2 regions of the Pseudidiomarina sp. genome follow, and region 1 is predicted to be linked to the other one. Evidence: predicted binding sites of a transcription regulator. Region 1 holds the regulator's gene; the other holds the start of a gene.
What was found. Region 1 encodes ArgR, which controls arginine synthesis, uptake and breakdown. Its sites were predicted from a motif close to ANTGAATANNTATTCANT; they were not measured.
Positions count from the first base shown of each region.

Region 1 (3,425 bases):
CGCCCAGCAACTGTCCGGCGCTGCTCGCGAGTAAGATGGGTAGAGTCACCCACCAGTGCTTTGTGTCTTTTAATTGCTCAGGGAACAGCAACCAGCCAATCCAGACGCCGGTAACATTGAACCAAAGGTGGGGTTGGTCATGATGCATCAACTGACCGGTGATGATTTGCCACCACGCGCCGTCGATAACTCGGGGGTAACGCATCAGTAGTGCGTCATGCCATGGCATCAGCAGGTAGTAGAAACACAAAAGCAGAGTGCTTATCACAAGGGGTGGTAAGACACTCTGCTTTGGCATGATTCAGCCTTTTCGGTTAAAGGCTTATTTAACGAAGTCTAAGCCAGCTTGGATATCAGCTTTCAAACCGCCCAACATGTCAGCTTTTGCTTTTTCTTCGTAAGCGCTCAGTTTGCCGTATGGCAGAATTTCTTCAATACCATTTTTGCCCAAACGCACTGGGTGTGCGAAGAACAAAGCGTCTTTGCCGTCTGTTTCAACGTAGGTGCATTCAACAACGCTGTTGTCACCTTCCATTGCTTTAACCAACGATAAACAGAAGCGCGCTGCTGCCTGACCCATTGAAAGGGTTGCAGAGCCGCCGCCAGCTTTTGCTTCAACAACTTCGGTGCCAGCATTTTGAATACGCTTGGTTAGCGCTTCAATTTGCTCGTCTGAGAAGCTTAAACCGGTTTGTGACAGCAATGGCAAAATAGTAGTACCGCTGTGGCCGCCAATAACTGGAACGGTTACTTCAGCTGGGTTTTTGCCATGAATTTCTGCCACAAATGTTTCAGCACGAATCACGTCCAGGGTGGTCACGCCGAACAATTTGTTTTTGTCGTAAACGCCTTTTTTCTCAAGTACTTTCTTGGCGATAGCAACTGTGGTGTTCACCGGGTTGGTAATAATACCCACACAAGCTTTCGGGCAGTTATCAGCAATTGCTTCAACCAAGTTCGCAACGATGCCTGCGTTGATGTTGAACAAGTCTGAACGGTCCATGCCTGGCTTGCGTGGTACGCCCGCAGGAATCAACACGATGTCGGCACCAACTAAAGCTGACGCTAAGTCGTCTTTACCATAACCAGCAACAGATACCGCAGTAGGGATGTGGCTCAGATCAACAGCAACACCAGGTACTACAGGCGCTACGTCGTATAACGCCAATTCAGAACCAGCAGGTAATTGGGTTTTCAAAAGTAATGATAATGCTTGGCCGATACCGCCAGCAGCACCTAAAACTGCAACTTTCATCTCAGACTCCATCCATTTGTGTGGGGATATTTTAGGGCGAAAACTTTACTCCTTTTTCGGCCAAATTACAACCAAGCAGCTGCTGCGTAAGTGCTCGGAAACACTTGCGTTACGGTGCTGGCTGTATATGATTGAGGATTAATTTGATGCGTTGATTGAGCCAAACTTATGCCAAACAAAAAGCCAGACGACATGATTGAAGCCTTTAAGGCGTTGCTAAAAGAAGAACGTTACGGTTCGCAAGGCGACATTGTCGATGCCCTTAAAGAACAAGGCTTTGCCAATATTAGTCAGTCAAAGGTTTCGCGTTTATTAAGCAAGTATGGGGCAGTACGAACCCGCAATGCGCGGCAAGAAATGGTGTACTGCCTGCCCGCAGAATTGGGCATTCCAAGCACCCGCGCACCATTAACCCAGCTTGTTTTGGATATACAACACAATGATGTGATGGTGATTATTCGTACTACGCCGGGGGCAGCCCAGTTAATTGCTCGCTTGCTTGATTCGGTCGGCAAACAAGAAGGTGTGCTGGGCACAATTGCTGGCGATGATACAATTTTCATTGCACCGCTGAAGGTGTCAGAGATTGATTTCACACTGCAGAATGTCAAAAAACTCTTCGAAGGGCAACCACGATATTAGATATTAGATATTAGATATTAGATATTAGATATTAGATATTAGATATGATGTAACAGTGTTTTTCTAATATCAAATATCTAACGACTAATATCGCTTTTGCTTTTCAAAAAATCGATTGAAGGGGCGAAGAAGGCCGCGTTACTTACAGCTTCAATGTAATCCAGCAACGGATCATAATCGCCCTGCTCGTCTGCAATGTAACGATTTTTAAGCCAATGGATAACGTGCTGCGGCTTTCCAGTCATATACATACCCAGCAGCCCTTGTTCACGTAAATTACCCCACGGCATATTCTGGCGCAATAATTCCAAGGGTTGTTCCTTGGCGTCTACCAAACGTGCTTTTTGGGTATGGGTAACCATACTTAATACCGCTTCGCTGATCCGCTCGCCGGTAACTTTTTTACGCCCTATCACGTGTTCTTGAATTTCGGTGCTTAATTGTTCCCAGCGCCGCAGGTCATAACGAAAGCGCTGACTGAATATGTAGCTGCCGCCTTTAAAAACTGGGTCATCATTGACTAAGGCGATTTCACGACGGCGCATGCCACGCGGATTATCCGGTGCATCAATAAAGCCGAGCAAATCGCGCCCGTCCATAAAGCGGAACGTGTTGATTTGATCGATCAGTTCAACGTCGTGCCCCAGCCACTCCATCAAGGTGCGCGCGGCCTGAAAATTTACATCGAAGCGATCAGAACGCACACAGAGCATCAAATCGACTGACTCGCGCGGGGCTTGGCGGTCACCATCGTTCAAATCTGGGAAGCCGGTAAGTTGCAGCGGCCGTGACTCTGGGTACACCACGTCCCAATAGTCGCTGCCAATGGCAATGTAGCCATTGAGCATGGCTTCTGAGAAGCGTAGGTCTAAGTCTTCAAGCAACTGAGGAACTCTGGCGAGTTTACGGCGCACATGAGCCACGTCATCTGTCATGACATTCAACAACAAGGTCACCCCGTGTAAATTGGGTTCCGCGTATATCCCTGTCTGTGCGTGCGTCATAGATTCCTCGTAGATTCCTCGCCAAATACTGCGTGTCGGTCGCATCGTGCTTGTAGCGCCATGCGCGTTTGTGCGATAGATTGGTTTTCTTTCATGATGGTTTTTACCATATTTTGACACTGATGTAGATTATAAAGTCTAGCAAACTCATGTCATAGGTTAATATGTAACTGTTTGAATCAATTGCCGGAGATATCATGCGTTCAGGAACACCCGCACAGTCCAACACCAAAACTCTGTTTAAAACCAGCTTAGCAGCGACAGCCATTGCCCTGCTGCTTAGCGGTTGCGCCAGCACGCAAGAAACCGCGTCACAGGCCAATGCAGCTGCCACTCAGCAAGCGGCCGAGAGTGCCGATAGCCGATACAGTGAACTGGCTGACGGCATTTTTGAACAACTGCAAGCACAGGGCTCTCAGCAAGGTAATCAATTGCCCGATATGTCTGCCGCTGCCCTTGCCGAGCGCGCCGAGGAACAGAAAGTTTGGTTAGCCCAGTTGCAACAGGTGGACGTGTCTGCACTG
Region 1 is NZ_JBLWWR010000002.1:140,105-143,529, reverse strand. Features, by position in the region: gene rrtA (rhombosortase) at 1-298, opposite strand, end outside; gene mdh (malate dehydrogenase) at 323-1,255, opposite strand; gene argR (transcriptional regulator ArgR) at 1,424-1,897, shown strand; gene ACN0UN_RS03545 (Dyp-type peroxidase) at 1,975-2,901, opposite strand; gene ACN0UN_RS03540 (DUF885 domain-containing protein) at 3,099-3,425, shown strand, end outside.

Region 2 (3,425 bases), on a different contig from region 1:
TTAGACCCAGAAAAAAGTATTATTTTCGTGCAATCGCACGTGCCTGAACATGCCCAGTTGGCTTGGGTCTTGAATTGTTACACCCAAATGGGTGAGTTGAATCGTATGACGCAGTTTAAAGACAAGTCAGATAGGCACGCACATAACATCAATGCCGGTTTGTTTACCTATCCAGCATTGATGGCGGCAGATATTTTACTTTATCAGGCAAATGAAGTGCCGGTCGGCAACGACCAGAAGCAACATCTTGAATTAGCGCGGGACGTGGCAACGCGGTTCAACAACATCTATGGTGATGTGTTCACCATACCAGACCCGTTCATTCCGGAAGTTGGTGCGCGCGTTATGAGCCTGCAAGAGCCCACCAAGAAAATGTCAAAGTCTGACGAAAACCCAAATAATTTTATTGGATTACTGGAAGACCCGAAGAAAATCACCAAAAAATTAAAGCGCGCAGTAACTGACTCTGATGAGCAAGCCCGCATTTATTTTGATACCGAAGAAAAACCTGGTGTATCTAATCTGCTGTCAATTTTGTCGGCAGCAACAGGCAAGTCAATTGCCGATTTGGTGCCTGCATACGAAGATAAAATGTATGGTCATTTAAAGGGTGATACGGCTGATGCCGTTGTGGCTATGTTAGAACCAATTCAACAGCGATACCAAGAGCTGCGCAATAATCGTGATTACCTGAATCAGGTTATGGCGAATGGGGCCGACGCAGCAAGTGCCCATGCTGCGAAGACGCTACGGAAGGTTTATGACGTTATTGGATTCGTACCGCGGCCATAATTTATGCTGTTAATGATCGATAACTATGACTCATTCACCCACAATGTTGTGCGTTATTTTCGGGAATTAGACGCACAGGTGCATGTTGTTCGTAACGATCAAATATCTCTTGAAGAAATCAGCGAACTACCACTTAGCGGCATTGTTATTTCTCCCGGCCCTTGTACACCGAATGAGGCTGGGATTTCTTTGCAGGTAATTCGCCATTTTGCTGGTAAGTTACCCATACTGGGAGTTTGTCTTGGGCATCAAGCCATAGGTCAGGCATTTGGCGCTAGCGTGGTGCGTGCTGAGCATGTAATGCACGGTAAAACGTCGGTACTGCATCATGAAAATGACGGGTTGTTCAAAGGCTTACCAAGCCCATTTCAGGTTGCACGTTATCACTCACTCGTTTTAGCGCCCAGCTCCATTCCCAAAGAACTTATTGTGGACGCGTGGACTGAAGCTAAAGATGGCTCACGTGAGGTCATGGCAATTCGCCATGCGGAGATGCCAATCTGGGGCGTTCAATATCACCCCGAGGCAATTGAAACCGAGTATGGGCACCAGGTTTTGGGGCAGTTTTTAGCCTTTTGTGTGGCCAGACAAGTGTCATTTTTGCGTTAACTATTCACTCAGGTTTGCCGCTTCATGCATACTTATGCAGGCGCGCTGCAAAATAAACTAACTCTCCGAAATCCCCCGTTTTTTCTACGCTTGAAGCACGACAGCGATGCTTTTTTCTGCAATAATATGCGCACTAAATACGGCTATTATTCAGCGGCCAAACTAAACTAATTTGCATGGCAACGAGGGAACCTTATGACTGCTACGATCAACGTAAATCGCGCTTTATTTGATGAAGTGATGGTGCCGAACTATAACCCGGCAAAAATGATTCCAGTGAAAGGTGAAGGGTCTCGTGTTTGGGATCAGGAAGGCAAAGAATATGTCGATTTTGCTGGCGGTATTGCAGTCAACTGTTTAGGACACTGCCACCCAGCGATGGTTAAAGCGCTAACAGAGCAAGGTAACAAGCTCTGGCATTTGAGCAACGTATTTACTAACGAGCCAGCAATTCGTTTGGCCAAGAAATTAACAGATGCGACCTTCGCTGATCGTGTGTATTTTGCCAACTCAGGCGCCGAAGCTAATGAAGCAGCATTAAAACTGGCACGTCGCTGGGCACTTGATAAATTTGGTTCAGAAAAGAATCAAATTATTGCATTCAATAAAGGCTTTCACGGTCGCACTTTCTTTACCGTTACTGTGGGTGGCCAACCTGCGTACTCAGAGGGCTTTGGTCCGAAGCCTGGTGCGGTAGAACACGTTGATTATAACGACCTTGCTGCACTTGAAAAGCTCATGTCTGACCAAACCTGTGCGGTAATGATGGAACCTCTGCAAGGCGAAGGCGGCGTTATTAGCCCTGATGCAGACTTCGTAAAGGGCGTGCGTGCGCTATGTGATAAATACAATGCGTTGTTGGTGTTCGATGAAGTTCAAACAGGGTTTGGTCGTACCGGAAGCCTGTACGCATACCAGCAACTTGGTGTGAGCCCAGATATTCTATCAACCGCTAAAGCGCTTGGTGGTGGTTTCCCGATTGGTGCAATGTTAACAACGGATGAGATTGCCCAGCATTTGAAGCCAGGCACCCACGGCAGCACTTATGGTGGTAACCCATTAGCTTGTGCTGTTGCTGAAGCTGTATTTGATGTCGTAAATACCAGTGACGTGCTTGAAGGTGTGAAGGTACGTGAGCAGTTGTTCAAAAACAAACTGCAGGAAATTAATGAAAAATACGGCATTTTCAAAGACATTCGCGGCAAAGGCTTGCTAATCGGTGCAGAGTTGAATGAGAAGTTTGACGGCAAAGCACGTGATTTTCTAAACGCCGCAGCCGATGAAGGCACCATGGTCCTGATTGCTGGGCCAAGCGTTATCCGTTTTACACCGTCGTTGATTATCCCCGAGCAAGATATTGTTGAAGGGCTGGCGCGATTTGAGCGAGCAGTCGCAAAGCTTGCTGGCTAAGCCAAACGGAGACACCTTATGCTAGTGGTTCGTCCGATTAAGCCGCAGGATTATGCGGCGCTCTACCGGTGTGCAGTTGAATCAGGTCACGGGTTTACCTCATTGCCTGTAGACGAGGATTTATTGCGTCGCCGCATTGCTCGCGCTCAAGAAGCCTTTGCGCGCGAACAGGTGAGTGAGCCCGGTGATGAGGGCTATTTGTTTGTCATGGAAGATACGGACACCGGAGAAGTGGTTGGCTGCAGCGCTATCGAAGCTGCAGTTGGCCTGTCCGATGCCTTTTATCATTACCGTTTAGGTAAGGTGACACACCATTCAAAAGAATTGGATATCTACAACGCACTCGAAACACTCACGCTGTGTAATGATTACACCGGGTTCAGTGAATTATGCACGTTGTTTTTACGCGAGCCGTTTAGAAAGAATATGAATGGTCGTGTGCTGTCACGCTTCCGCATGTTGTTTATGGCTGAATTTAGAAACCGCTTTAGCGAAGTGGCCATTGCTGAAATGCGCGGTGTATCTGACGAAAATGGGCAATCACCGTTTTGGGGCTGGTTGCAGCAGCACTTTTTCTCAATGGATTTCACGCAAGCAGATTATTTAACAGGTAT
Region 2 is NZ_JBLWWR010000004.1:42,531-45,955, reverse strand. Features, by position in the region: gene trpS (tryptophan--tRNA ligase) at 1-792, shown strand, start outside; gene ACN0UN_RS05190 (anthranilate synthase component II) at 796-1,401, shown strand; gene ACN0UN_RS05185 (aspartate aminotransferase family protein) at 1,609-2,811, shown strand; gene astA (arginine N-succinyltransferase) at 2,830-3,425, shown strand, end outside.
Region 2: the regulator ArgR is predicted to act here: its motif matches at 1,425-1,442, upstream of ACN0UN_RS05185 (aspartate aminotransferase family protein).